2 linked regions of the Limosilactobacillus reuteri genome follow. The protein of the gene in region 1 interacts with the protein of each later gene in a pairwise test. Links are inferred from orthologs where the notes say so. Each region holds a gene or a part of one and is shown on either strand. Other genes may lie near its edges. The genes, in order: rpe and eno.

The links.
Region 2: the proteins of rpe (region 1) and eno interact in binary tests that used the Escherichia coli proteins (3 or more experiments, as listed by UniProt). The link is inferred for Limosilactobacillus reuteri from one-to-one orthologs.

What each region holds. Positions count from the first base shown.
Region 1 is NZ_CP059275.1:707,748-723,550, reverse strand. What follows is about bases 8,916-11,915. They hold rpe (ribulose-phosphate 3-epimerase), read right to left. Parts: upstream 10,743-11,915; coding sequence 10,089-10,742; downstream 8,916-10,088. Other genes in these bases: pknB (Stk1 family PASTA domain-containing Ser/Thr kinase), read right to left, coding at 11,634-11,915; rsgA (ribosome small subunit-dependent GTPase A), read right to left, coding at 10,743-11,633; HHK02_RS04150 (thiamine diphosphokinase), read right to left, coding at 9,438-10,088; rpmB (50S ribosomal protein L28), read right to left, coding at 9,252-9,437; HHK02_RS04160 (Asp23/Gls24 family envelope stress response protein), read right to left, coding at 8,916-9,251. In the rest of the region: chromosome segregation protein SMC, read right to left, coding at 1-3,152; rnc (ribonuclease III), read right to left, coding at 3,153-3,854; acpP (acyl carrier protein), read right to left, coding at 3,855-4,109; phosphate acyltransferase PlsX, read right to left, coding at 4,110-5,141; ATP-dependent DNA helicase RecG, read right to left, coding at 5,142-7,178; HHK02_RS04165 (DAK2 domain-containing protein), read right to left, coding at 7,179-8,888; more of HHK02_RS04160, read right to left, coding at 8,889-8,915; more of pknB, read right to left, coding at 11,916-13,538; HHK02_RS04130 (Stp1/IreP family PP2C-type Ser/Thr phosphatase), read right to left, coding at 13,539-14,279; 16S rRNA (cytosine(967)-C(5))-methyltransferase RsmB, read right to left, coding at 14,280-15,629; fmt (methionyl-tRNA formyltransferase), read right to left, coding at 15,630-15,803. UniProt on the Escherichia coli protein: Catalyzes the reversible epimerization of D-ribulose 5-phosphate to D-xylulose 5-phosphate.
Region 2 is NZ_CP059275.1:473,636-489,437, reverse strand. The notes cover bases 11,962-14,960. They hold eno (phosphopyruvate hydratase), read right to left. Parts: upstream 14,123-14,960; coding sequence 12,800-14,122; downstream 11,962-12,799. Other genes in these bases: HHK02_RS02765 (phosphoglycerate kinase), read right to left, coding at 14,873-14,960; tpiA (triose-phosphate isomerase), read right to left, coding at 14,123-14,872; HHK02_RS02780 (amino acid permease), read right to left, coding at 11,962-12,799. In the rest of the region: rbsK (ribokinase), read right to left, coding at 1-892; murB (UDP-N-acetylmuramate dehydrogenase), read right to left, coding at 893-1,789; HHK02_RS02840 (3'-5' exonuclease), read right to left, coding at 1,790-2,326; HHK02_RS02835 (PAS domain-containing protein), read right to left, coding at 2,327-2,749; HHK02_RS02830 (GNAT family N-acetyltransferase), read right to left, coding at 2,750-3,259; tRNA (adenosine(37)-N6)-threonylcarbamoyltransferase complex ATPase subunit type 1 TsaE, read right to left, coding at 3,260-3,718; pta (phosphate acetyltransferase), read right to left, coding at 3,719-4,693; HHK02_RS02815 (uracil-DNA glycosylase), read right to left, coding at 4,694-5,383; HHK02_RS02810 (LURP-one-related/scramblase family protein), read right to left, coding at 5,384-5,968; SsrA-binding protein SmpB, read right to left, coding at 5,969-6,442; rnr (ribonuclease R), read right to left, coding at 6,443-8,848; HHK02_RS02795 (alpha/beta hydrolase), read right to left, coding at 8,849-9,625; preprotein translocase subunit SecG, read right to left, coding at 9,626-9,865; HHK02_RS02785 (ClC family H(+)/Cl(-) exchange transporter), read right to left, coding at 9,866-11,416; more of HHK02_RS02780, read right to left, coding at 11,417-11,961; more of HHK02_RS02765, read right to left, coding at 14,961-15,802. UniProt on the Escherichia coli protein: Catalyzes the reversible conversion of 2-phosphoglycerate (2-PG) into phosphoenolpyruvate (PEP). It is essential for the degradation of carbohydrates via glycolysis.

The sequences.
Region 1 (15,803 bases):
AAAATTTGTTGGAACGTCTCATCAAACTTTTGTGAAACCTGATTAAAGGTTGTAATAAACCGTTTCTTGACTTGGGCATCCATCTCACCCATCGTCTGATTAAGCTGAGCTCGAGAGGCGAGCAAGTCGTCTTGTTGTCCCTTCAAGAAATCGTACCGTTCACGAACACGCTCATATTCTTCAATCGCTCCAACATTAACTTGACCAAGATCATCCAATCCCCGCTTTAATAGCTTCAACCGGGTCGCTAAGATCTCTTCGTCCAAGTCACTCATCTGTTGACGAGCTTCATCAATGGTCATGGAATATTGCTCAGATAATCGATTAAGAGCTTGCTCAACCATTGATTCACACTTCACGCGCTCTTCATTTAAGTTATTACGATCATCAAGGGCTGCCCGCTGAAGTTCTTGCAGACGATTATAATGTGCTTCGGCTTGTGACAGCTTTTGCTCAAGTTCTTCAAGAGCAACTGAATTATCTTCCAGTTGCACCTTAGCTTTTGCCTGCTCTTCTTTAGCATCTTTTAAGGCTGTCTGTGTCGATTTTTCACTTGTTGATTGACTAGCTGATTGAGTCGTTAACTCAGCGATTGCAACCGTGACCTTTTCTAAACTCTCCTCAGCTTCTCGCCATTGCCGGTTATACTCTTGACTTTGGCGTTGATATTGTTGAAGTCGTTCTTCGGCCACTGCAATTTTTTGTTGCATTTGTGCTAATTGTCGTGCCTGAGTCGACGCATCATTCTGTAATTCATCGATCTGGGTAAGAATTTGCTTAATCTTTGCCACAACTTGCGTCAATTTCTGGTTTACTTTATCAGCTTGTTCATTATTTTGTTGAACTTGTGATTCGTAATCCTGATGTTGAGTGTCTTGCTGTTTATTTTGGGTTTCTAAAATCTGTACCCGATTAGTAAGCGTCTCATGCTTACTTGAGATCAACTGGCAATTACTTTCTTGCTCATGAAACTTATCTTGTAAAGTCTGAACTTGTTGCTGATAATCAGCTACTACTTGTTCGTTCGCTTTTTGCGCTTGTTGTAGTTTAGTAATTTCTTGCTCTAAGTTTGCTGCAAGCTGTTCCTGTTTTTTTAGCTCTTCTTCTAGTTGCTTAGCCATTTGCTTTTGACTTAAAAGTCCTGTTCGTTGACTACGGGTGGCTCCCCCAGTCATCGCTCCACTAGCATTGATCAACTGACCGTCAAGAGTTACCACCCGTACCATATGACGACCTGCACGAGCAATCTCAGTGGCATGATCAAGGTTGTCAGCAATAACCGTTGTTCCTAGTAAGTGGTCAGCAATAATCTGAAACTTTTGATCAAACTTAATAAGTTCTGTTGCTCGACCCAAAAAGCCAGGGAGACCAGTTAGTTGTGGCCAAATGTTTAATGGTCGCCGGTGGCTAAGCGTATCAAGCGGCAAAATAGTTACCCGGCCAGCGCGAGTCTTAATCAAGAAGTTAATAATTGCTTTGGCAGTAGCTTGCCGGTCAACAACCAATTGCTGAAGCTGGCTTCCTAATACTGTTTCAACCGCTTGCGTGTACTTGGCAGGAACATCAAATAATTCACTGACTGCTCCCGCCAATCCAGGAAATTGCTGCCGTTGCCGAAGGACTTCTTGAACTCCCCGGTAATAGCCGCTATATTCATCGGCCATTGACTGATAAGCGTTAATTCGCGACTTAAGCGACCGTACATCTCCTAATGCTGCATACCAATCACGTTGTTTTGTTTGGTACCCGTAATTAAGTTTTTCACGGTGATCTTGAGCTGCTTTTAGTTTTTCACTGACAGTCTGTAGGCTTCCCTTAGTAATGGCTACTTCTTGTTGGTAGCGGTCATATTCTTGATTAATTTCTGCAAGCTGGTTCTTAGTAGCGTCAAGTTCCTCGACATTCTGACGTTGAAGACTCATCGCCTGTTCATGATTACGTGACAAGAAAGATTGCTGATTATGAATCGTTGTTCTTTCCTGCATCAAGCTAACTTGTTGGTTACGTAAATCCTCCACTTGCTGTTTTAGGGTCGCGATCCGCTCACTGCTACTCATCTTTCTGGCTGTTTCAAACTCAGCTTGCTGACCATTAATCAACGCTTTTTGTTCAGCCAATTGCTCGTCATTTGCCTGTTGGTTTGCCTTAACCTCTTTTAAACGTGCATTGAGTTCAGCCTGTTGGGTAGTTAACCGCCGTTGCTCATTTTCACGTTGTTCACGACGAACACTGGAAACCGATTGCTGATTCTCATACTTAGCAATTGCCTCCGTCTGATTTAAGATAATCGCTTGGAGACGATCTTTAGTTGCGTTTAGTTGTTGACGCTTTTGCTTCAAATTATCAAGCTGTTGCTGATCGCGGCCTGCTTGTCCTTGATAGTCCCTTACCATCGCTTCTGCTTGATCGAGCTTGGCACCTAATTTGGTTAACTTTTCATAGTACTCGTCATAATGACGAACCGTTTGTGTCCGATCAAGCACATCAAATTGTTTCTTTTGTTCCAAGTAATCTTGGGCAATTGCACTTTGCTCTTCTAAAGGTTCGATCTGCTTTTCTAACTCACTAATAATGTCATTTACCCGGTTAAGGTTTTCCATCGTCGTAGTAAGTCGCTTTTCAGCTGTTTCTTTATTCTTCTTATACTTGGCAACTCCCGCAACGGTTTCAATGATTCCCCGCCGATCAATTGGTTTACCGTTAAAAATTTCTTCAATCCGTCCCTGGGAAATAATGGAAAAGGATTCTCGACCTAAACCAGAATCAATGAATAAGTCTGTAATGTCCTTTAAGCGGACGCTTTGGTCATTGATTAAGTACTCACTATCACCATTGCGGTATATTTTACGAGTAATGGTAAGCTCAGTAAATTCACTAGCTAAGTAATGATCGCTATTATCTAGCGTAATCGAAACTAGGGCCCGGTTTAAAGGTTTACGATCTGATGACCCATTAAAGATAACATCAGCCATCCGATCTCCCCGTAAATGATGAGCCGACTGTTCGCCCATTACCCATTGAATAGCTTCGATAATATTACTCTTTCCACTACCATTCGGACCAACAATCCCTGTCATTCCGGGCTCAAATTTAATTGTTGTTTTTTGGGCAAAGGATTTAAAGCCGTCCAAAGTTAAAGACAATAATTGCATCTATTTATTTTTATTTCTCATATTATCAAGTGCCTGTTGTGCTGCTTGCATTTCAGCATGCTTCTTTGATGAGCCCTTTCCTTCACCGATAACGTCACCGTTAGCAGTAACATTTACTTTAAATTCAGGGTCATTTTCTGTTCCGCTTTCCTCCACCAAATGATATTCAATGGCAATGTCACCGTCACGTTGGAGAAATTCCTGAAGACTGGTCTTGGCATCAACAGCATGATCAAACCAGCCCATATCAAGTTTAGGAAAGATAACCCGTTGGACAAATTTTTCGACTGCTGGTCGGCCTTGATCTAAATAGAGGGCACCAATAAATGATTCAAAAATATCACATAGCAAGCCTGGCCGTTCTCTTGCGCCGGCCATTTCCTCACCATGACCCAAGCGAATATATTGATCAAAATGACATTCCTTGGCAAATTTAGAAAAACTATCTTCACATACCATTGCCGCTCTTAAGCGAGTAAGTTTTCCCTGTGGCAATTCAGGGAAACGTTTATAAATATATTCTGAAACGATCAGTTCCAACACAGCATCGCCAAGAAATTCAATCCGTTCGTAATATTTTAATCCTTGGTTAGGATGTTCATTTACATACGAAGCTTGAGTAAAAGCTTCTGCTAATAAAGCAGGATTATCAAAATGAATATTAAATTCCTTGGCCAGGTAGTCTTGTAATTCTTTGATCATTTAGTTGGCAGTATGTTCTGCAATGTAATCAACAACTTCACCGATTGTACTTAACTTTTCAGCATCTTCATCATTAATTTCTTCGCCAAACGTATCCTCTAATTCGAGAACAAATTCAACAAAGTCAATTGAATCAGCATCCAAATCTGTCTTTAAGTTCAAATCATCAGTAATCTTAGCCCGATCAACATCAAAATGGTCAGCAACAATCTCTGAAACCTTATTAAAGATTTCTGTTTTCTTATTATCAGCCATCTATTCGTTTTTCTTAGAATTGTCTAGATTTTCGGTGTTATCAAAAAACTCAACTGTTTTTTCAATCACACCCGTTTTGATCATCGTTCTGATTTGACTAATTGTATTTTTCACTGCTAAAGCATCAGCAGATCCATGAGTCTTAACAACGGGGGCCTTAAGTCCTAATAAGACTGCCCCACCATAAGTTGAAGCACTCATTTTTTGCCCGATTTGATGGAAAACGGGCTTTAGCATAAGATAACCTAACTTAGCACGGAGACCACCATGTAAGATTCCATCTTTAATTAACGTCATCATCATCTTAGCGGTTCCTTCAGTCGCTTTCAAGGCCGCATTTGCCGTCCACCCATCACTTACGACAACATCTGCCTTGCCAAACAGGAGGTCGCCAGACTCAATATTGCCGACAAAATTCAAATCGTCTTTGCTATTGAGGATTTGCCATACTTCTTTATGTAATTTGTCACCCTTATCTTCTTCTGCCCCATTGTTTAATAGCGCAATCCGAGGATTCGCAACTCCCAATACATTTTCGGCATAGAATTTACCAAGGTAAGCATATTGTTCCAAATTTTTCTCTTTACTTTCAGCATTTGCACCAGTATCGAGGTAGACAAAATTATGTCGACTAGCACCCGGCTTGGCAATTGGCAAAATACTAGTGAGTCCCGGACGGTCAATTCCTTTAATACGGCCAACAATGAAGAGGCCGGCCGCCAAAATTGCCCCAGTGTTTCCCGCAGAAAAGAAGGCATCAGCTTTTCCTTCTTTAACTGCTGTTGCCGCGCGAACAATTGACGAATCTTTTTTTCGTCGAATCGCCCGGACTGGTTCTTCACCCATTGAAATCTCTTCACTGGTAGCAACAATATTAAGCCGCTCATTATTTTTTATTAAGGGTTTAACCTTGTCTGGATTTCCATAAAGGTCAAATTCTAGGTCGGGGTAAAGGTCTCGGGCCTCTTCTACCCCTTCAATGATTACTTGGGGAGCATTATCTCCACCCATTGCATCAACAGCAATTTTCATTTAGTCAAAGTGCGTCTCCAGTTCATGACGCTTTAAATATAAAACAAGTGGCTGATTTTCATCGACCTGATCCCAATTGGGCATCCCTAATAGGTTCCCAGCATCAGCACGGGCAATTTGCAGCATTTTCAAATCAGCAACCGGATCACCCACTTTAAATTCTGGCATCCCCGATTGCTTTTTTCCTAAAATATCTCCAGATCCCCGTAGTTTCAAGTCTTGTTCAGCTATCTTAAATCCATCATCGGTAGCAACCATCGTTTTCATCCGGGCTTTTCCTTCATCAGTTTTCGGATCGGCAATTAAGAGACAATAACTTTGTCGACTGCCTCGACCAACCCGACCACGTAATTGGTGAAGCTGTGCAAGCCCAAAACGATCAGCATCATATATAACCATTACCGTTGCATTAGGATTATCAACACCAACTTCAATAACCGTGGTTGCAACTAAAACTTGAAGCTCACCAGATTTAAACTGGCGCATCGCTTCATCTTTTTCTTCCGTCCCCATTCGTCCATGGAGTAAGCCCACTTTATAAGCTGGCTCAAGATCGGCCGATAGCTGATTATAAAGATCAGTCGCGTTTTGTACATCTAAAGCCGCTGATTCCTCAATCAAAGGACTCACAACATACGCCTGTGCTCCTTGCTTTAATTGGTCACGTAAGAAATGGATTGCTGCGGCATGTTGGTTAGACTGTAGCCACTTTGTTTGAATTGGTTTTCGCCCAGCCGGTAATTGGTCAATTATCGAAACATCCATTTCACCATAATTAGTAATCGCTAGTGTCCGTGGGATAGGGGTCGCTGTCATGGCTAATACATCAGGATGTTCGCCTTTTTCACGAAGTTGCTGACGCTGGTTGACCCCAAAACGGTGCTGTTCATCAGTAATTACCAGACCAAGATTAGCATACTCAACTCCATCTTGAATTAGCGCATGGGTTCCGACAATGAGGTTGACATCCCCCCGCTTCATCGCCGTCAATAGTTCCCGATGTTGCTTAGCAGTCAATGAACCAGTCAGAAGAGCAACCTGGACATGGGTTCCTTCAAAAATTTTCGCTAATTTCTCAGCATGTTGTCCTGCCAGAATTTCTGTCGGCGCCATTAAAGCTGCTTGATAACCGGCAGTAATAGCTGCATAAATGGCAATAGCAGCAACAATTGTTTTTCCAGAACCAACATCTCCCTGTAACAATCGATTCATCTGGTATGGTTGACGCATATCACGGCAAATTTCATTAACAACCCGTTTTTGGGCATCAGTTAATTCAAATGGGAGTCCGCCAATAAATTCTTTTAACTCGTCATTATGGTATAAAATCCGCTCGCCATCTTCTTGACGGTGGGCACGGCGAATTGCTTGCAGTCGTAACTGAAACAGGAAAAACTCTTCGTAAGCTGCTGTTCGGCGGGCGGCTTTTGCAGTTGCCTGAGTTTGTGGAAAGTGAATTTCCCTAATCATTTGTCGCCGATCCATTAACCGGTATCGTTGACGAATCGTTTCTGGCAAATACGTTGGAATGATATTGGCATATTCCTCGTAAGCTTGACGAATAAAACTTTGGAGGACATTTTGCCGGATATGCTTATTCACCGCATAGACCGCACCAAACTCATTTCGATCATCAGCTTTTTCCTTAAGAAGCTTGTTTCCTGTTACTTGACGGCGAGATGCATCCCATTTCCCCATTACAGTTACTTGCTGATTTAGTTCGATTTGCTTTTTAATATAGGGCTGATTAAAAAAAGTTGCGATCACCACTTCATTACCTACCTGCATTCGAAAGGTAAGCCGGTTGCGCCGATAACCATAGCGGACCAAGAGCGGTTCTGACACCACTACTCCTTGAAGAGTAATTTTCTGCTTATCCTTGGCGCTTTCAATGTCTGTAGGCGTAAAATCGTTATAGCGAGTGGGATAATACGTCAACAAATCTTCAATAGTATCTATTCCCAGAGTAGCTAGATCTGCTACCCGCTTAGGACCAACTCCTTTTAAATTGGCGACGGAATCCGTTAAACTCCGCAACTATTCAACCGAAATCAGGTACGGATAAACTGGCTGACCACCATCGTAAATCTGAATATCTAATTCATCATCTACTTCTTCAACTGCTGCTTTAATCTCTTCAGCAGTTTTTTGATCACCACCAGCTCCATATAAGATCGTTACAATTTCACTATCCTCGTCAAGCATGGCTTTAACCATCTTAATAGCGGCTTCTTTCAGCTCCAAATCAGTAGTGACGATTTTACCATCAACAATTCCCATGTAGTCGTCTTTCTTAATTTCACGACCATCAATTGTTGTATCACGAACAGCATTAGTAACCGCTCCACTGGCAACCGTATTTGTATTAGCTTCCATATTTGCTTGATTTTCGTCCAAAGATGCTTCTGGGTTGTACTCAAGCAACGCACTCATCGCTTGGGCAATCGTCTTACTGTGGACAATTTTTGTTGGAATATCAGCGACTTCAGCAGCTTGATCAGCAGTCATAAAGATGTTGCCGTTATTTGGCAGAACAATAGCTTGCTTGGCACCACTATTATTAATGGCATCAAGAATATCTTGAGTGCTTGGGTTCATTGTTTGACCACCTGTAATGATATGGGTAACACCCAAGCTCCTTAATAATTTCGCTATTCCTTCTCCTGATGCGACGGCAATAACAGCTGTCTGGAGGTCCTTTTTAGCTTCTGCAGCTGCTTTTGCCTTCTCAATTGGCGACTCACTGTCAGCGTCTTCTTCATCTTTTTCCATGATCTCTTCTTGTTGCCAAACCATGTTATGAATTTCAATTGTCTGTAAATCACCGAATTGTTGACCCCAAGATAAAACTTTACCAGGATGCTCGGTATGAACATGGACCCGCACAACTTGATCATCGTTTAGAACAAGTAAACTATCGCCTAAGTCAGCTAAGTAGTTATAGAAAGTATCATAGTCAAACTTTTGAGTCACTTGTTTACCCTTACCAAGTCGTACCAACATTTGAGTACAGTAAGTATACTTGATATCTTCAGGATTAAGCTTTCCTTGAACGCTTTGGTGATCCATGGCGTGAACCATCTCATCAATTTCAGCATTGTCAGGTTTATAGTCATCACTTTTATCTACGCGGCCACTCAAGGCTTCATCAAAGGCTTGAAGTACAAAGACAAGTCCTTGCCCACCAGAATCTACCACGCCAACTTCTTTCAGGACTGGCAATAAATCCGGCGTCTTTTTAAGCGCTTCTTCACCTGCTTCATAAATAGTATGCATAATCTCAACAAGATCATCAGTCTCTTTAATCTTATTGAGGCCTGCTTGAGCTGATTCACGAACAACAGTTAAAATGGTACCTTCTGTTGGCTTCATCACAGCCTTATAAGCTGTCTTTGCACCATTAGCATAAGCATTAACAAAGTCAGCAGTAGATAAAACATCCATGCCTTCTGTTGCCTTTGCAAAGCCACGGAAAATCTGCGATAAAATAACCCCAGAATTTCCGCGTGCTCCCATCAAAAGGCCCTTTGCTAACGCTGCACTCAGGTCGCCAACCCTCTTACTGGTTTCGTTGCGTTCGTACTTGGCACCGCTTGCCATTGAAGAAGTCATGTTTGTCCCGGTGTCTCCATCTGGAACTGGAAAAACATTTAATGAATTAATAAATTCAGCGTTCTTACCAAGTTTATCGGCGGCCGCCTGGACCATTTTACCGAATTCAAGGTTTGTAATTTTTGTTACAGCCAATTAATCTTCTAGTGTCCGCACACCTTGGACACATACATTAACTGAATTTGCCGTAATACCGAGCATTGTTTCAAGATTATACTTTACCTTTGCTTGGACACTTTTTGATACTTCTGAGATCTTTGTGCCATAGCCTACAATAATATTTACGTCAACAGCTACACCATTATCTTGCTGCCGAACAACAACGCCGCGCGCAAAATTTTCACGACGAAGAATTTGGTTAACCCCATCACGGAGGGGGTTTCGGCTTGCCATTCCAACAACACCGTAGTTATCAGTAGCAGCCCCACCAACAACTGATGAAATCACATCATTATCAATGTCAATTGTACCTGACTTAGTTTTGATTTTTACTGCCATTTAAACCCGAGTCACTTTACCTGACTTCAGTGTACGTGCTGAAACGTATACCTTCTTAGGCTTACCATTAACTAAAATGGTTACCTTTTGCAAGTTAGGCTTCCAGCTACGCCGACTTGAGTTAAGGGCGTGAGAACGCTTATTACCAAATTGCGTCCGTTTACCGTTGATAAAATCTTTAGCCATCTATTTTAATTGGTCGCTACACTGAATTACAGAAATAATTCCACTTTCAAATGAAAAATGATTTTCTCCAGCTGTAAATTCATTGCTTGTCCACGAAAATGGAATTTGACTACTCCAGTTTTGCAGTGGATATTTTTCGTCTTTTAACGTAAGGCCTCGAACAGGAGTAAGATTGACAAAGGCCAGGTACTTCTTATGCGGCAGGCGAGAAATAGTGTAATCCCCTGGCAAGTAGTAAGAGACAACATTTTGACAGTCAATAATCTTAATCTTGGTTAAGTATGGTTTAAATTCACTCTGCAACGGAAGAAAGAGGTTAGCTAATAAATGGTCTAAGCGTCCTCCCGTTGCACCAAAAATTTCAATTTCATCAGCCTGTTCTTGGATTGCAAATTTCACGCCCAATTGCGTATCAGTATAATCTTTTTCAGGAGGATAAGTTTTTATACGAGTAATTTTACCTTCTAAACCTTGCAATTCCTCCCCAGTAACGGAATCAAAGTCACCAATTGCTAAAACCGGCTTAATTCCCCACCTTAATAATCTTAAAGCCCCCCGGTCAACCCCAATCCATTTTTCATCTTTACGTTGCAAAATCAACTCGGTTGGAACCATTTCAAGCGGACCGCCAACTAGTATATTTACTCTCATTTACTTAGTAGCATCTTCAAGAGCCTTGATTCGTTCAGCAGGATCTTCAGCGTTAAAGACATATGAACCTGCAACTGCTACTGTAGCACCGGCTTTGTAGCAATCGACAACTGTCTTATCGTTAACTCCACCGTCTACTTCAATATCGAAATTATAGCCCTTTTCTTCTTTAATTGCGTTTAATTGGGCAATCTTGTCAACGGTTTCCGGTAAGAACTTTTGACCACCAAATCCAGGGTTAACAGTCATTACCAAGACTTGGTCAACCATGTGTAATACTGGTTCAATCATCGCTACTGGTGTACCTGGGTTAATAACAACTTCGGCTTTTACGCCACCGTTTTTGATAATTTGAAGAGCACGGTGAATGTGTTGAGTAGCTTCTACTTGAACACCAATAATATCAGCGCCAGCATCAATGAACATTGGTAAAATATGTTCTGGACTTTCAACCATCAAGTGCACATCCAATACCATGTTTGTAATTGGACGAATAGCCTTAACAAAACCTGGTCCGTAAGAAATACTTGGAACAAAGGTACCATCCATAACATCAATGTGTAAGTATGGTGCACCGGCCTTTTCTACCTTTTCAATGTCCTTTTGTAAATTTACATAATCTGCACTTAAAATTGATGGTGCAACTTTAATCATTCATTTCTTATAATTTGGTTTTTGATTAGTAATCAATTCATGGAACTGAAGATAATCATCATACCGACTCTTCATGATTATACCATTGTTTACCGCTTCCTTCACAGCACATTGTGGTTCTTTTATGTGAAGGCAACCCCGAAACTTACAATCAGCTGAATTTTTAGCCATTTCAGGGAATAAATGCGGCAAATCATTTACCGTCATATCAAATGTTTCGTACGATGAAAAACCTGGGGTATCGGCTATCAGAGCACCGTTAACATCTAGTAAACTTACTTTTCTTGTTGTATGCCGTCCCCGTTGAAGCGCTTGGGAAATTTCACCAGTCGCTAATTTTAATTGGGGAGCCAAATGATTAAGCAAGGTTGACTTCCCTGCTCCTGTCTGCCCCATCATTGTTACAATATTTCCCTTTAATTCTTCCATCAAACTTACTAATTGATCAGGGTTAAAGGGCTCACGGGCCGCATAAACATGGTAGCCAATTTTACGATAGCCCTCGATCGTTGGTAAAAGTTGTTGGTATTCATCATCTGTCAGTAAGTCAGTCTTTGAAAAATAAATTAAAGGAGTAACATCTTGGGCTTCTAAAGCAATCAATTGACGGTCTAAAAGGTTAGCGGAAAATGCTGGTTCTTTAGCTGAGGTTACGACAACTGCCATATCAACATTAGCAACAGGCGGCCGCACCAACTGATTGCGACGAGGCAAGATTTTTAATAAATACCCTTCCTGTTGATTTTCAGCACTGAATTCAACATGATCGCCAACTACTGGCTTGATCTTTCGTTGACGAAAGTTTCCACGCGCCCTTGTCCGATAAATCTTTTCATCTGCAATTACATCATAAAAGCCACTTAATGATTGTTGGATTATTCCTGTTTTCAATTATCCAGTAATATTTGTTGCACTCATAATCGTTCGTCCATTGCGAACAACACGGTATGCACCTGTTTGTCCTTGTTTAAGGGTAAATGGCACATTAATTGTTGTTTCCTGATTAATTGTAATATCTTGATACTCCATTGTTAAATTATGGTTGGCATCTCTGATATATACCTGTACACGGTTTTCACGCTGGCCACCATTTCCATCGAATGGAATGTTAATCTGAATATTCGTCGTCTTTGTTTGATTACCAGAATTAGCAATGGAAACCGTTAACGTATCACCATGATTTAATGTCGATCCAGCTCGCGGCGTCTGATTAATCACATGGTTAGTCGCGATTGTTTTTGATTTTTTCTCTTGAGTTGTCAATTGCAAATTATTTTTATTTGCAAACTGTTGCACAGCACTAATATCTTGATTCTTAAAGTTTGGAATCTTAATTGGTTCTTTCCCTGCGCTTACTCGAAAAATAATTGTGTTAGCAGCAGGCTTAACAATCGTACCTTTTTTGTGGTTTTGTCTGATAATCTGTCCCTTATCGATATCATCCGAATACACTGGTTCTTGATGAACTTGAAATCCCTTGCGACGAAGGTTAGCGGCTACTGAAGAATAGTCCTCACCAACATAATCAGCCATTTGCAATTGCTTAACTCCTGTACTAACCGTTAAATTAATTGGGGTACTAACACGGGTCTTATGGCTGACGTCAGGATTGGTTGAAACAATTCGGTTTTTATCAACCGCCTGACTATTTACTCGAGTAATCTTACCAATCCGTAAGTTTTGCTGGTGCAATCGTTGTTCTGCCTTTAGCACTGTCATTCCTTCTACATCGGGGATGATTACTTGACGGATCAAGAACCACCAGCTACAGACTGCAATCAGCACAATCATGCCAAGCGTTCCACTAACAATCCCATATTTTTTCCACTTTTGCGGTTTAGTTGATGGATCAACGGTTGGTGAATCAGTTGACTTCTTTGGTTGGTAATCATCAGCTTTTAGGTGTTTAATATCTAACACCTTAGTTTCTCCATTATCATCTTGTTGGATCTTTAACCGCGGCTCATTAGCTCTTTGTGGATCAAGGACGGTTTTCAAATCAGCCGCCATTTCATTAACTGAACTATACCGCTCAGCTGGTTCCTTTGCTGTCGCTTTAATGATTACGTTTTCGAGTGATTGAGGAATTTCTTTGTTCTGTTCACGAACAGAAGGTATTTCTTCGCGGAAATGCTTCAAGGCAATTGAGACAGCCGTTTCTCCTTCAAACGGAACCTTTCCTGTTAGAAGTTCAAACAAGATAATTCCTAGTGAATAGATATCTGATTGTTTAGTAGCAATGCTTCCTCGCGCTTGTTCTGGGGATAGGTAGTGAACTGACCCCATCAAGGTATTAGTCTGCGTTAATGAGTCTTGCGATACAGCAACCGCAATTCCAAAATCAGTAATTTTAACGTTTTTATTTTCATCAATTAAGATATTTTGTGGTTTTAAGTCCCGGTGGATAATCCCATGAGCATGGGCGGTCGCAACTGCTGAAAGCACCTGTTCCATAATATCAATAACTTGTGGAAGTGGAATCGGATAGTGCTTTTTTATATATGCTTTAAGGTCTGTCCCCTTTACATATTGCATTACCATGTATTGCAAGCCATGATCCTCACCAACGTCATAAATTCCAACAATATGAGGATCATTTAACTGCGTTGCGGCCATTGCCTCCCGGTGAAATCGCCGTTTAGTACTTGGATCGTCCCGTAAGTCAAGACGCAATAGTTTAACAGAAACGTCCCGATCAAGAACCATATCATGTGCCAAGTAGACATTAGCCATTCCACCTTCACCCAGTGACCGAATTATCCGATATCGGTGACCAATTTCATATCCAGGATTCATCTATCCCTCCTGGTTACTATTAATCCCAATTAAAACGGTAATATTATCTGGTCCGCCGGCATCATTTGCCATTTTTATAAGTTGAGCACATTTCTCTTCAAGCGGTCTCGGCAATTCAAGCACCTTGATAATCCGCTCCTTAGAAACAGTCTTAAACAAGCCATCAGAACACATTAACAGTTGATCACCTTCGTTTAATTCAAAGCGGTTTACATCAACTTGTGCATCCTGTGAGATTCCAATTGCCCTTGTAATTATATTGCTCTGGGGTAGCTTTAGTGCTTCATCTTCTGATATATCTCCCGTTTTTACCAATTCATTAACCAATGAATGGTCTACTGTAATCTGCGTTAATAGGTTTTGATGAAGGATATATCCTCGACTATCACCAATGTTAGCAACCACAACCGCATCCTTAAATGCAATAGCGGCAACCATTGTTGTTCCCATCCCCTGCAAGCGAAGATTACGTTTGGATTGCGCTAAGATTTTATTATTGATTAATTGGGTTTCACGAGCAAACCAGCGGATCCCTTCCATCGAAGTCTGCGGAGGCCTTTTTTTAAACTGACTCCCCAAAGTCGCAACTGTTTGCTCTGCAGCGATATCTCCGCTACGATTGCCACCAATTCCATCAGCAATAACCATTAATTGATTGCCTAGCTTGTTAGTAAACACAGCAACCCGGTCCTGGTTTTGCTTTCGTTGGTGGCCGATATCTGTTTGATAAGCAGCTTTCATTTATATTCCCTTCTTAAGGCTACTGACGAAGAAGCCATCAGAATCAAAATCACTCGGTAATATAGTTAAGGTTGGTGAGTGACGATTATCCTTAACTTTTCGTGCAGTTGTTGTTTTTACTAACTCAAACTCCGGATGTTCAGCTAGAAACGTTTGAACAGTATCATCATTTTCTTGCTGTAAAATTGTGCACGTGCTGTATGTGATTATACCGCCTTTTTTAACTTTTGCGGCAACCGCATTTAAAATTGCTAACTGAATCTTATGTAATTGCTTGCTATCATTTAGCGTTTTTGTATAACGAATTTCTGGCTTCCGGCGTAAAAGTCCAATCCCACTACAAGGTGCGTCAACTAAGACCTTGTCAAAACTTTCATCATCAAAAAGTTGATCAACTTCCCGTGCGTCAAGGGCATGAGCAGTAACTCGCTTTTCAACTCCCAGTCGACGAGCATTCTTTTCAATCAATCTAACCTTATGTTGGTGAATATCAAGTGCATCAACGTGGCCGTCTTCATTAGTGAGGGCTTCTGCTATTTGAACGGTCTTTCCACCCGGAGCTGCACAAGCGTCCAGGACTTTATCCCCTGGCTCAATATGCATGCTTTCCACGGCTAACATGGCACTTTCGTCTTGAATAGTAATTTCGCCATTTTTGAAGAGATCGGAACTGATAATTTCACCTTTAGTAATTACTAAAGCATTTTGCGCAACTTGACTTTCTTGATATTCAATTCCAGCAGCATCTAAAGTTTGTTTGACGGTTGGAAGGTCAGTTTTGACGATGTTAACTCTAATTACCTGATGAGCCGGCTCATTAATTGATTGAAGTACTTTTTCAGTATTTTCTTCGCCATATTCCCTAGTCAGCTCGTTGACTAGCCACCGTGGGACACTATTTTCGATACTTAACCGCAAATCACGTTCATCAATTTGCCGCAGGTCAGGTAATCCTTTCCGCAAAATGGCATGTAAAACGCCAGTGACAAACTTTCGAATACCTGGATTTCCTCGACGTTTAGCTATTTCAATACTTTCGTCAGTTACCGCCCAATCCGGAACTCGTTCTAAATAATGATACTGGTAAAGTGCAGACAAGAGAAGCGTCTTTACCCAAGGATCAAGCCGTTTTCCCTGCACAAACCCATTTAGCCAATATTCGAGGGTAAGTTTATGCTGCAAAACACCATAAATAATATTAGTTGCCAACCGGCGATCTTTATCTGCCAACGAGTACCTTTTTAATAACTGGTCAACCTGCAAGTTTGAGTATGCACCATTTTCGACAACTCCTTCAAGCGCCACTAAAGCTAATTCACGCGCATTTTGCGGTTGAAATTTAGTCTTCACTTAGTCTTCACTTACAACTTGGCCTCCCTCTGTAATATCTTTATGTCCATTAAGGTAAGAAGTAATATCCATCGCCTTTTTCCCTGCTGGCTTTAACTTATTAATCTGGTATGTCGTTCCATCTCCAGCGGCAATTACTAATTGATGCTTCGTGACCCGCACTACTTTCCCTGG
Region 2 (15,802 bases), 240 kb from region 1 along the record:
CATGGTTTGGAATAGAAGGCATTGCTCCCATTTGTTGGACAGTCAAACTAGATGCTCGTTGTGCGTAGACAAGTGCCTTGTCAACATTTGATAAGTCCTTTTCTAATTGTGAACTTAATGCCCCAAGGAATGTATCACCAGCTGCTGTAGTATCAACTGCCTTAACCTTAAATGCTGGAACTAATCCATGAGCTGTAGGTGTAGAGTAAAATACTCCTTTTGAGCCTAAAGTAATCAAAAGGTGCTTAACTCCCCGTTCACGGAAGTAATCAGCACTCTTTAACATTGATTCTTCATCAGTAATTTCAATACCTGTTAATAAGGCGCATTCACTTTCATTAGGCGTAATAACATCTGTATATTTTAATAACTCTGGTAAAATCTCATGAGCTGGTGCTGGATTTAAAAGAGTAGTAACACCGTATTTTTTAGCTTGCTTAAATGCATCTAAAGCCACTTCTTGTGGTGTTTCAAATTGACTAATTAAAAAGTCAGCATCTTCTAAAACATCATCAATACCTGCAAGAACATCAGTGGTCATTGCTTGATTAGCACCGCCATATACCATAATGTCATTTTGACCATTAGCATCTAAAGTAATCGCAGCACTACCAGTGCCATGTAACTTATCAGTCATGATATGGCGTGTATCAATATGATCATCAGCCAATGATTCAAGCATGTAAGCTCCTTCTTTATCAGAACCAACTGCCCCAATAAAAGCCGTCTTGGCACCAGAGCGGGCTGCTGCAACTGCTTGATTGGCACCCTTACCACCAGGAGCAGAACTCTTACTTACTGCTGAAATGGTTTCACCAGGTTGAGGGAAGCGATCAACGTGATAAGTAGTATCAACGTTAATACTTCCTAAAACAACTACATTATTGCTCATTTAATCTTGCCGGCCGATAATCCTTACTTCGGTTTCAAGATCAACACCAAATTTTTCTTTAACTGTCTTTTGGACATGATGGATAACATTTACGTAGTCTGCTGCGGTTCCATGGTCAATATTAACGATAAAGCCGGCATGCTTAGTCGAAACCTGCGCTCCACCTGAAGTATATCCTTGCAATCCAGCATCATGAATCAACTTTCCGGCATAATATCCTTCTGGCCGTTTAAAGACACTTCCACAAGATGGGAGATCTAATGGCTGCTTAGCCTCTCGCCGTTCATTTAGGTCGTCCATCCTTGCTTTGATATCATCATACTTACCCGGTTCCAAAGCAAACGTAGCATCCAACACGACACCATTATTATCTTGAATACTGCTATGCCGATAGCCAAAGTCTAATTCTTCATTCGTAAGATGTTTGATCGTTCCATCGGGAAGCATTACGGTAGCCTCAGAAACAACATTTTTAGTTTCACCACCATATGCACCGGCATTCATGAAGACAGCCCCACCAATACTGCCCGGAATACCAGCAGCAAATTCTAATCCAGTAAGTTCACTATCACGGGCTGCCTCGGTTGTTGCAATATAAGATGCTCCTGCCTGTGCCGTTACCTTATTATCATGAACTTCAATTTTATTAAGCCGCGTAAGAATAATTGTTAAATCATCTATACCGCCATCGCCAACAATCAAATTACTGGCGTTTCCTAAAACCGTTAAGCCCATTTTATGCTCACGAACATAATCAACCAATTCTTTTACCTGGTCAATCGTTTCGGGAAAAGCCAACCAGTCAGCTGGACCTCCTGTTTTAGTATAGGTGTAATTCATTAATGGTTCATCTTGTTTAATTTCAATATCAGGAAATTCGTTCATCAAATTAGCCATTTAGCCGATTAAATTAATAAAGGGCTGAATCTGTTGTGGGGTAAAATGCTTGCTTTGATAAAGCAGAATGTTAGCGCAAGCCTGGGCATCATCAAGAGCATTATGGTGGTGATGAAGGTCAATATTTAACGCGTCACAAACAGTATTAAGTTTATAATTTGTTAATCCTGGAATCAACTGGCGGCTTGAAGCAACGGTATCGAGCGTCTGGTAGGCGGGGACTTCGATATTGTAATGTTCTAACGTATTCCTTAAAACGCTATTATCAAATCGATTATTATGGGCAATAACTAATTTATCAGGAGTGTAGAATTGGTTGATATGTTCCCATACTTCTGGAAAATCAGGCGCATTTTGGACGTCACGTTCATGAATACCGTGGATCTGTGTATTACGCCAAAAGAATTTAGTATGAGGATTAATTAGGGTGTAAAATTCGTCGGCAATTTGTCCATTCCGAACGATTGTGAGTGCGAGCGAACATGCACTGTAACGCTTACCATTAGCAGTTTCAAAGTCCATTGCTATAAAATTCATTTATTTTTTATGTAGGACTTGCATAATGTTTCGCCAGAAGGATCCCTTTGTTTGCTGTTTACTAACATCTTGCGTTACCTCTACACATCCAAGGTATTTATTTTGATCATCACGTAAGGCATAAAAAGCAATATTTACAGGTTGACCATGATGCTTGATCATAATGCTAATTGAATCACGGTCTCCGCTATGCATATCATGAAGTACTTGCTTAACATGGCCTTGACTATGCCCGGGATGAACCTCAAGCACATGTTTATCTAAGTCTGCATCCGTTCGCTTGAATAAACGATGCCGATTAGCTGATGACCAGCGAATGATATCATTTTCATCAATGAAATCGAATTCTACGGGGATGGTTTCAAAAATAGTATTAAGTTGTTCAATACTTAGTTTTCCACCTTTAAGATTAATATCTGTCATTTACTTTTCCATTGTTTCCTCTTTTTTATTATCGTATTGCATTTGCAGGACATTACGACCCTGCTCAACTGTTTTTCCTATTGTAACAAAGTGTAATTGCTGATAAAGATTAATTGCCGGAATATTATCCTCAAAAACTGTCAGGACCAAATTTTCTAAACTACTATAAGTATTAAACCAATATTCTGCTTCATCGACTAATAAGCGACCGATTCCGTTTCGCCAATACTTTTTCCGTACCACGACTCCTAATTCACCGGTTGTCGGTTGATGATCTAATACCATTACAGTAACCATCCCCACAATCTCTTCGCTGAGCATCGCAAGTAAAATAACACAATCATCAAATTGATTTATTAAATCGATATTTTTTGCTTCTGTCTTTTCACTAATCTCATTTAAATGCGGAACTAATACCGCGTCACTTTCAGTTGCAGTTACCCGTAAAAATTGCAAAACAGCCCCGGCATCCTCACTCGTTGCTAGCTTTATCGAAATGTCATCTGCCATTTATCCCACCACGCTTTTTACAATTTGGTCAAAATGCTGTCCATGGGGTTCAAATTCCAGAACACGAGTATTATCATCATCTGTTCGCTTGAAGTGGATAGCTAAAAAGTCAGCTGGCAATTCATCTTCAACAAATTCAGCCCATTCAACAACTGAAACTCCATCACCATCAAAGTATTCTTCAAGTCCGAGATCTTCTGCTCCCCCATTTTCTAAGCGATATGCATCCATATGGTATAAGGGGAGACGTCCATCTTGATATTCATGAATAATTGTAAAAGTAGGACTTTTAATGATATCAGGAATTTCTAACCCTGCAGCCAATCCCTTGGTAAAAGTAGTCTTGCCTGCTCCTAAATCACCGTCTAAGACTAGCACATCCCCGGCAACTAATTGCTGACCAATTTTCTTTCCAAGGGCAATTGTTGCGTCACGATTCGTTAACGTTAAGCTCTCCATTTACAATGCTTGTGCTGCGGTAATCATTGCAACCTTATAAGCATCATCTTCACTACATCCCCGTGAAAGGTCTGCAATCGGTGCGTTAAGTCCTTGAAGAATAGGACCAACTGCTGTAAACCCGCCAAATCGTTGCGCAATCTTGTAACCAATATTCCCTGCTTCCAGACTTGGGAAAATAAAGACATTGGCATGACCAGCAACTTTTGAATCAGGGGCTTTAAGTTCACCTACTGATGGGACAACAGCAGCATCAAATTGTAGTTCACCATCAGCTGGTAAGTCGGGATCCAATTCATGAACTAGCTTAGCAGCATCCGCAACCTTGGTAACCATTTCGCCCTTAGCAGAACCCTTAGTTGAAAAACTAAGAAGCGCAACCTTAGGATCAATTTCAAATAAGCGAGCTGTTTCTGCACTTTGAATTGCCACTTCAGCCATTGTTGGCGCATCCAATTCAATATTAATTGCACAATCAGCAAAGATATAACGTTGATCGCCTTTAATCATGAGGAAAGCCCCACTAATTCGATGGGCACCAGGCTTAGTCTTAATGATTTGTAATGCAGGCCGAACAGTTGCCCCAGTTGAATGAACAGCACCAGAAACCATTCCATCAGCCTTTCCCATGTAAACAAGCATCGTTCCAAAGTAGCTCACATCTTCAAGCATCTTTTGAATTTCTTCAGGAGTATTCTTCCCTTTGCGCCGTTCCATTAATGAGTCAAACATTGCTTGCTTATCGTCTTCTGGATAAGTTGCTGGATCGATAATTTGAAGGCCAGCAAGATCAAAACCATTTTTACTTGCAACTTCTTTAATCGCTTCTTCATCACCAAGTAAAATTGGCTCTACTAAATTATCTTTCTTTAAACGGACAGCAGCTCCTAAAATCCGCTTATCTTCACCTTCAGGGAAAACAATGGTCTTGTTTTGTCCCTTAATCTTTGCAGCAATCTCATCAAATAATTCCATTTAACGATAATTTGGTTCGGCAGGCAGTTGCCAATCAATTGGCTGTTCTCCCATTGCCTGAAGTGCTTCGTTTGTTTTAGAAAATGGTCGAGACCCAAAGAATCCACGGTTAGCAGATAATGGACTCGGGTGAGCTGATTCGAGAACGATATTTGTCTTCGTATTAATTAACTGTTTCTTATTTCGAGCAGCTCGTCCCCACAAGATGAACACCACTGGTTTAGGACGTTCAGATAAAGCATGAATCGCCGCATCTGTTAATTGCTCCCAGCCATGTCCACGGTGAGAATATGCTTGCCCTGCTCGTACTGTCAAAACCGAATTTAACAACAGGACACCTTGATCAGCCCATTTCTTCAAATAGCCGTGATTTACCGGTGTACAACCTAAATCACTTTGCAATTCTTTGTAAATATTCTGTAATGAAGGCGGGACCGGTACCCCAGGCAGTACTGAAAAACTACACCCATGAGCTTGGTTTGGTCCATGATAAGGATCTTGACCAAGGATAACAACTTTAACCTTACTAAAAGGAGTCCATTCAAATGCTTCAAAAATATGATGCATTTCTGGATAGATCGTTTGATGGGTATATTCTTCTTTTAGGAAATTATGCAATTGCGCATAATATGCACTTTCAAACTGGGGCTTTAAAACTTCCCACCAGTCGTTATGAATTAATTGTTTCACCTATTTGTTTCTACGTTCTTTACAGTTTAAGTTTAACTGATTGCTAATTGAAAATGACATGCTGGTATTAAGATTAGGGGAACGCTTCATTAATCGTGCTAATAAAGGTTCTTGTTCACTTCGTCGAGCCCAATGGTTAAGAATACTAGCGATTAGAATTGCTAAAGGTTCATCTTCTTTTTTATTTATCTTTAATTCATGACAATATCCGCTTGATAGTTTAACGGGTTGAATTGAAAAAACTAAGTGACTACCGGAAAAAACACGGTAACGGCTTGTTAATGGTGAACCAACAACGATCCAGTTAATACCGCGAATATAAATAACCTGTTGAACAAATCCAAGACCTTTCCCAATTGTTCCAACGCGTTGTCGATTAACATATAATGCGAATTTGGGTAACAGTCCAAGAGTTAATTGCTTTACTTCAGCTAATAAGGCTCCATCAATTGCATACAATGATAGGGCATCGTACCTCATTCCCCACTTACCGACAAGAAGATAGCACGATTTACCATTCTTATCGCGAATGACGGTCGTTCCATGTAAATCACTTGAACGATCGCGAATATATAATTGTCGCACTTAATAATGTTTCATAACTCGTTCAATTTCACGGTTTTGTTCACGACGCTTAATTGCTTCACGTTTATCGTACTGGTGTTTACCTTTGGCTAGTCCTAATAAAACTTTTGCATAGCCGTGTTTAATATACATTTTCAAGGGAATAAGCGTAACTCCCTTATCCTGTAAAGCTCCTACAAGCTTATTGATTTCCTTTTTGTGCAATAGCAACTTGCGATTTCTTAATGGATCTTGATTGAAGTAAGTCCCATTATCATACTCACTAATATGCACATTCATTAACCAAGCTTCACCGTTACGAACTTGGGCAAATCCATCTTTCAAATTCACCCGGTGAGCACGAACAGATTTTATCTCCGTCCCCGTTAAAACTAATCCTGCTTCAACAGTATCCGTGACAAAATAATCATGACGTGCCTTTTTATTTTGTGCAATTAAATTGTCATTATTTTCTTGATGGGATTTTTTTGCCATTTAATGGTGGCGACGAACGCCTTCATGATCACGTGAATTATTGTGGTGACGAGTTTGTCCCCGATTTATTTGACGATTATTTTGACGACCATTTTCTTGGTGAGTTCGACGCCATTTTCCTTGAGTATTACGGTAATGATTACCGCTAGTGTTCTCATGACGGGAATTATTATTGGCACGTCCTTTGCGGCCACGACCTCGACCCCGATATTCATCATTACGTGGGACCCGAATCTTTGTCTTTGGTGCTTCTTCAGGGTTAACAATTTCAAAATCAACTTCACGAAGATCTTTATCTGCCCGAACTAACTTAACCTTAATAGGTTGTCCCATTTGGAAAATTCGATGAGAGTTTCGTCCAATTAAGGCCATGTGTTTTTCTGAATATTCATAATAATCATCATTCATGACGCTAATATGAACTAACCCTTCAACTGTATTTGGCAATTCGACGAACAAACCAAACTTCATCACTGAACTTACGACGGCATCAAAGGTTTCGCCAACATGGTCTTCCATGTATTCGGCTTTCTTCATACTATCAACATCACGTTCGGTATCAATTCCCCGCCGTTCGGTAACCGAAGTATGTTCAGCAATTTCTGGAAGCTTATCACGCCAATGGTCCTTAGCTGGTTCGTTTTTACCATGTTCTTCGTACCACTTAATCAAACGGTGAACCGTATCATCAGGGTATCGCCGAATTGGTGAAGTAAAGTGAGTGTAGTATTTAGCGCCTAAGCCAAAGTGACCTAGCTCTTTATCCGAGTATTTAGCTTGTTGCATACTACGTAACATCATCACTTGAACCATTTGCTCTTCAGGAGTACCAGCCACATCCTTCAATACTTTTTGAAGCATCCCTGGTTTAACATTCTTAATATCACCATGAACCTCAATTCCAAACACAGCTAAAAAGTCCACAAATGATTTAATACGTTCACTATCTGGTGTTTCATGGATCCGGTAAAGGAATGGAACGTGTTCCTTAAAGTAGTGTTCAGCAACTGTTTCATTAGCAGCTAACATAAAGGATTCAATCATCCGTTCAGAAAGTCCCCGATCTCGTAGTTGAATATCAGTTGGGTGACCCTTTTCATCCACAATAATCTTTGCTTCAGGAGCTTCAAAGTCAATAGCACCACGTTTTTTCCGATTCTTAAGCAGTAATTTGTGAATCTCCCCCATTGTTTCAAACATTGGAACAAGATCTTCATATTGCTTCATCGTTTTAGCATCATGCGACTCCAGAATCTTATTAACTGCTTTATAAGTCATTCGGGCATGTGATTTCATAACACTTTGGAAGATTCGGTGATTAACAATTTTCCCTTGCTCATCAATTTCCATTTCGCAACTCATAGCAAGGCGTTCTTCATTAGGATTTAAAGAGCAAATTCCATTAGAAAGCCGCTTAGGAAGCATTGGAACTACCCGATCAGTTAGATAAACAGATGTACCACGCTTAAATGCTTCTTGATCAAGCGGTGTACCTGGCTTTACATAGTGAGTAACATCCGCAATATGAACCCCAAGGTGGTAGTGCCCATTGTCCATCTTCCAAGCTACCACCGCATCATCCAAGTCTTTTGATTCAATTGCATCAATGGTAACAAGCGGTTGGTCAGTAATATCCACCCGACCCTTTTTTTCTTCTGGGAGAACATGAAGCGGAATCTTATTAGCTTGTTCCATCACTTCTTTAGGGAATTCATGAGGGACGTCGTGAGCATAGATTACTGACATAATATCAATACCCGGCTCATCCTTATCACCAATCACTTCAGTAACGGCACCCGTCATTACTTCCGGTGCCTCATCACTAGGATAAGTCTCAACAGTAGCTGTTACTACTTGGCCGTCAAGTGGTTTTAATCCCTTGTCCGTTACATAGAAATGATACTGCGATAATTTCTTATCTTTAAGCAAAATTTCACCAATGTAATCATCGCCGATAGTCGCTTGCTTAAATTCACCAACTACATTTTCATATTTATGTTCAACAATCCGGGTTACTTGACCTTCTGGACCCTGATCACTACCTGCTTTTGCTGGACGTAATACTTTAACTTCTACCTGGTCCCCATTTAATGCATGCAAAGTATGATCAGGATTAATATACATGTCTGGAAGATCAGGGTCATAGTCTACAAAACCGAACCCCTTATCGTTTCCGTGGAAAGTTCCAATAAGTGGTTGCTGTTTAATAACTGCTTCGAATTCACCATGATCAGTTACTTGAACCTTTTTCTCTCTTTCCAATTGAGCAAGAGATTGAACGATCGGTGTAAACTGCTCAGCATCATCCATCCCTAATTGATGAGCAAGTTTTTCTGCTGAGTAACTCACACCTGCATTATCTGTTAAATGTGTTAATATTTTTTCTTTTAAATTATTTGTTGTCATTTATTTGTTGTCATTAGAAGGCACCTCGAATAAATTTTGTAAATATTTTTCTACATCGGCAAATAGTTGACGATGAGCGGTATTAACTGTTAATAAGTGAGTAGCGGTTGGGTAGTAATGGTAATCAACTGCAACCCCATTCTCCTGTAATTTTGTTTTTAATTGCAGTCCAGACGCTGGATCAATCATTTCATCTGTGCCTCCTTGTGCAATAAAGAATGGCTGATGAATCTGATCTAATTGGTCACAAATTTGATGCGCCATTGTTTGAATTTGTGCTAGTTGTTGGGGGAGTCGTTCAGTCAATTTAGCAACCTTTTCCTTAGTAATTAATGGGTTGATTTTTTGCTGACGATAATACTTTGCCGCAATTTTAGGGAAGTATTCCGGAACATTCGATTGTCCCCAGGTGGTAATTGGGGATGCAAAAACACCACCACCTAATAATTGCGGATCATTCTCAAGAGCTCTTGTTGCAAGTAAACCACCAAGCGATAACCCAAAAATTGCAATTTGATCAATTCCCGCATCGCGTAAACGAAAGATTGCCATCCGGGTATCATCCCACCAATCATCTGGACCATTGCTTTCTAGTACCTTTCGTGGATCACCACCATGCCCACTCAAAAGCGGTGCGAAAACCGTATATCCTTGCCAGTTAAGCTGACGTCCCAGCATTCGAACATCATTCGTATTTCCTGTATATGCATGAAGCAAAATAACTCCATGCCGTCCACTATGGGGAAAGAAAAAAGACTCACCAGTATACGTTATCACTTAATGTGACGAAACGTAAATCATCGCTAATGCCAGAATAAAGAAGAGTGCTCCACAAATTGTTGTAACAATCTGCATAACAGCTTCAAATCCCCGCGCTTTACGACGTGAGAATAAGTCACCCGCACCACCTGTCAAAGCTGACATTGCATCATTATCGTTTTTTGCTGGTTGCATCATTACACACGCAATTAATACAACGCAATCAATTAAGAATAAAGTCATTAATGTGTTATACAACTATCCTTGTGCATAATGCGCAGCCCGACTTATCTCATGGTAAACTTGTCTAGTAGTTGCTGAATTGGCCCGCAAAATTAACGTATCGCCAGCTTGCAGCTTTGTTTGACCATTCGGAATGATCTTTTCTTCTCCCCGATAGACAACCATCACAATACAATCAGTTGGCCATGGAAAATCTTTAATTTTACAACCATCCAACTGGGCGCCAGCATAAATGGTAATCGACATCGTAACATCCTCTTTATGGCGTGCTGGTTGCGGATTATTTCCAATAAAGGCGTTAAACATTGCTGTATATACTGGTTCACCGTGTAACGCATCCACAACAAGATAAGCTACTACTGCTACCAAGGCTAATGGCATTAAGTGCGCAAGTGAGCCAACCATTTCAGTAATTAATAAAATAGCAGTAAATGGCGCCTTACTAATACATGCAAAATAACCTGCCATTCCATAGATAATAAAATTAGGTAAATATCGAACTGGCATTAATCCCAAACGGACCATTAACGCACAATAGACTGCGCCTAAAATAGCGCCAAGAGTTAAAATTGGCAAAAATATCCCACCCGGTAATTGCGAACCATAACTAATCATTGAAAATACAAAGCGAAGGACAAAAAGCCCCACAAAAAGCGCTAAAGAAAATGGCAAGGAACGTAAAATAATAATTAATTCATTTCCCCCGCCCAACGTGATTGGAAAATACCAGGCGATAGGAATAACCAGCAAAAACGGAATAATTGGATAAGCAATAGGAGATAGTTTAGGAATCCGTGCCGTCCAACCATTCAAATGCAAAATAACAATTTGGTAAAGACGCCCTAAGATACCTAATAAAATACCAAGCGCAATCAAATGCCAATAAAGATTATTAGGAAGCATATGATTATAAGGAACATTCAAAACCGGTCGTAAGCCAAAAAACTGCATCGAAACCATATTAGAACAAAGCGAACTCACAAATGTTGCCAACCAAATTACCGGTGAAAAATTATGATACACTTCTTCCAAAATAAAGATAGTCGCAGCGATTGGCGCATTAAAGGCTGCAGATAATCCTGCTGCTGCTCCACTTGCGATCCCTATTTGGCGATTAAGGTGCCCTACTTTGGCCTTTTCCTCTACTCCTTGCCCAATTGTTGCCCCAAGTTGAATTGATGGTCCTTCACGTCCGAGATATAATCCAGATCCAATAGCGAAAACTCCGCCAAGAAATTTTCGCCATAACACTGGCCACCATTTTTCATCAAATTGGTTAGTCAACTGTCCCTCAACCTGTGGAATCCCCGACCCTTTTATCTCAGGATAGGATTGAGCTAACCATCCTAATAATAATGCTAAAATAATTGATCCAATTGTCCATGGTATTAGCCATAATGGATGAGAATGAAAATATGCAAAACTTGCTGTTACTAATTGTAAAAAGTGTTGAATTATGAGTCTAAATACACTAACTACTAAACCAGTCAATATTCCAATAATGATCGCCCGAATTAGTTGATTGAACTGATTATAGCGATGAAATACCTCTTTTCTACTCTCCATTTATGCTTTTTCGTTTTTAAAACCATGCCGAACAAGGTATACAGTGACTGCTAGAATCAATACTGCAGCACCAACAATAACCGAAATCCGTGTGTCAGGATTAATAAACATAAAGATAACGATCACAATCAACATGAGAAATGCAAAATAATTTGAAAATGGATATAGTGGTAATTTGAATGGATGATCAACCATCAAGTCTTTATTATTACGACGGAAACGTAATTCTGCTAGTAAAATTACAAACCATGGAATCATTCCGGGTAAAACAGAAGAACTGAAGACAACCACGAACATATCAGCAGTTGAATGGCTATAAGTTGCCGAAATCATATCAATAATAAAGCCAATCAAAATACCACCGGAAATACCAAGGATGGCAGCATCGGGAACGATCCGTTTTGAAAGACGACCAAAAATCTTAGGAGCATCCCCTTCATGAGATAGCTTAAACAGCATCCGACTTGAACTGTAAATACCCGAATTAGCACCTGATAATGCAGCGGTTAAAACCACAAAGTTAATGATTGATGCTGCAGCTGTAATTCCGACCTTAGCAAAAGTAGATACAAATGGTGATCCAACACTGCTTAATTCATTCCAAGGATAAATTGTTACAATTACAAAAATTGCGCCAACGTAGAAAATTAAAATCCGGAATAAAACAGACTTAACAGATTTAACAATTGCTTTTTGCGGATTTGCTACTTCCCCGGCAGAAATTCCTAGCAATTCGATTCCTTCATAAGATCCAACGATAATTGACATTGAGAAGAAGAAACCACTCCAGCCACCAGTGAAAAATCCACCATGAGACCAAAGATTGCTGAAACCGGTTGGATGACCGCCATTACCAAAGCCAAAGAAGATAATCATAAATCCAAGTAAGATCATAAAGATAATAGTAATAACTTTGATCATCGCAAACCAAAATTCAAGCGACCCATATGCTTTTGCACTCGCTAAATTAGCGAGGACCAAGAAAATAATAATAACAATTCCAGCTACCCAAGTATGAAGGTGTGGCCACCAATATTTAAGGTATTCAGTTGCTGCTACTACTTCAGACATTCCTACAACAATATACTCAAATACGTTAGCCCATTTAGCAAGGTATCCAGCTACTGGATGAACATATTCAGTTGCATAATCCGCAAAAGAACCTGTTCCAGGATTAATGTAAATCATCTCTCCTAACGCTCTCATAACAATATATAGAATTAAGCCGACAAACGCATATGCGAGGATAACAGATGGCCCGGTCCACTTGATTGTAGATGTTGATCCCATAAACAGTCCAACACCAATCGCTCCACCAAGGGAAATCATTTCCATCTGACCAGCAGTCATCGAACGATTAAGTTCTGGTGCCGATTTTTTCATTTAACGATTTTCGATGTCTTGACGAGCTTGTTGACTCAAGTTGTAGAATGAGTGGATACCCTTGTATTGAGCAACATCACCAAGTTGATCTTCAATCCGCATTAATTGGTTGTACTTAGCAAGACGGTCAGTCCGGCTCATAGAACCAGTCTTGATTTGTCCGGCGTTTGTAGCAACAACCAAGTCAGCAATAGTAGTGTCTTCAGTTTCACCAGAACGGTGTGAAACGATGGCAGTGTAACCAGCTTCCTTAGCCATTTCGATAGCTTCAACAGTTTCAGTTAAAGTACCAATTTGGTTAAGCTTGATTAAGATTGAGTTAGCAGCACCCATTTGGATACCCTTCTTCAAGTAATCAGTGTTAGTTACAAAGAAGTCATCACCAACAAGTTGAACCTTCTTGCCTAACTTATCAGTAATAGTTACCCAATCATCCCAGTTGTTTTCGTCAATTGGGTCTTCAACAGATACTACTGGGTACTTTTCAATAATACCGGATAAGTAGTTAATCCATTCTTCAGTGGTGTATTCTTCACCAGTTGACCAACGAAGCTTGTACTTCTTGTCTTCGTCGTTCCATAATTCTGAAGCGGCAACGTCAAAGGCAATGGCAATGTCCTTACCTGGCTTGTAACCAGCATCTTCAATAGCCTTGATTAAGTATTCGAATGGTTCTTCGTTGTTAGCAAAGTCAGGAGCAAATCCACCTTCGTCACCAACAGAGGTTACTTTACCAGCAGCTTCCAATTCCTTCTTCAAAGCGTGGAAAGTTTCTGAACCCCAACGAATAGCTTCACGTACAGTTGGTGCACCAACTGGCATAATCATGAATTCTTGGAAGTCAACCTTGTTATCTGAGTGAGCACCACCGTTAATAACGTTCATCATTGGTGTTGGCAATACATGAGCGTTGAAACCACCAAGGTAGTTGTAAAGAGGTACTTGTAATTCGTCAGCAGCAGCCCGAGCAGCAGCTAATGAAACAGCTAAAATAGCGTTAGCACCTAACTTACCCTTGTTTGGAGTACCGTCTAACTTAATCATTGCCTTATCGATAGCGATTTGGTCAGTAACTTCCATCCCTACGATTTCCTTAGCAATAATGTTGTTTACGTTTGAAACAGCCTTTAAAACACCCTTGCCGCCAAAACGGTTCTTGTCGCCGTCACGTAATTCAACAGCTTCGTGTTCACCAGTTGAAGCACCTGAAGGAACGATACCGCGGCCTACACCACCGGCTTCTGTGTAAACTTCTGCTTCAACTGTTGGGTTACCACGTGAATCAAGGACTTCACGTGCATAAATATCTGTAATGAGTGACATCTAATGGTGAACTAATTGTAAAAATGTTTCTGGATTTAGGCTCGCCGCTCCGACTAAAACACCATCAATATCATTTTTTGCCATTAGTGCATTGATATTAGATGTTGTCACACTTCCTCCATAGAGAATTCGAACATTATTTGCAACTTCATCGCCATACATATCACTAATCGTCTGGCGAATAAGGTAACAACCTTCCGCCGCTTGTTCTGGATCAGCACTCTCGCCTGTTCCAATCGCCCAACTAGGTTCATAAGCAACCGTAACATGACAAATTTCGTCATTGGTCAATCCATGAAGATCAGCGAGAATTCGGCTCACCACCCAATGAACTTTCTTTCCAGCAACTCGTCGACGCATAGTATCATCACAACAAACAATCGGACATAACCCGTTTACTAATGCTGCCTTCACTTTTTTATTAATTAATTCATCAGTTTCATTAAAGTAAGTTCGGCGTTCAGAATGGCCTAAAATTACATGATGGATTCCTGCTTGGTATAAAGCATATGGACTTGTTTCACCAGTATAGGCTCCTTCATTCTTATAATAGCAGTTTTCTGCCATTATTTTTAATGGAGATTCTTTAGCCGCTTTAACCATTGGTACCAAACAAAGAGTAGGAGCAGCAATTGCTGTTTCAAGTTGGTCGGCAGGTGGAAGCTGATTTTTTATTTTTTCGATAAAAGAGACAGCTTCTTGTACATCCTTATGCATTTTCCAATTGCCAGCAATAATCGGTACTCTCATTTATTTGTCAGAAATTGCGGCAATTCCAGGCAATTCTTTACCTTCAAGGTAAGTTAATGATGCACCACCACCAGTTGAAATGTGAGTAAGCTTATCAGCAACACCCAATTCCTTAACTGCAGCAGTTGAGTCTCCTCCACCAACAATTGTTGTAGCTTCTGTTAATGTACCAAGGAATTTACCAATTTCAAGCGTACCCTTAGCAAAGTTTGGCATTTCAAATACACCCATTGGTCCATTCCAAACAACAGTCTTGGCATCTTTTAATACGTTCTTGAACTCTTCAACAGACTTAGGACCAATATCAAGAGCCATCCAACCGTCGTCAATATCACCTTCAACAACCTTTGTATCAGCATCATTGTTGAACTTATCAGCTACTACATTATCAATTGGCAATACAAGCTTATTGCCAGCTTTGTCTAAGATTTGCTTAGCAACGTCAATCTTGTCTTTTTCAACAAGTGAGTTACCAACCTTGATTCCCTTAGCAGCGTAGAAGGTATAAGCCATTCCACCACCGATAATAATCTTGTCTGCCTTGTCAAGAAGGTTATCAATAACACCAATCTTATCAGAAACCTTTGCACCACCAAGAATGGCAACAAATGGACGTTCAGGATTATCTACTGCATCACCTAAGAACTTGATTTCCTTTTCCATCAAGTAACCAGCTGCTGCTTTGCCTGGCATGTTAGTAGCAATACCAACATTAGAAGCGTGCTTACGGTGAGCTGTACCAAAAGCATCATTTACAAATACATCACCAAGAGAAGCCCAGTACTTACCTAATTCAGGATCATTACCAGATTCACGCTTTACATATTCGCCATCCTTAACGTCTTCGTAACGGGTGTTTTGGACAAGTAAAACATCACCATTCTTCATGTTGTCGATAGCATCTTCTAATTGCTTACCTTCAGTAACTGG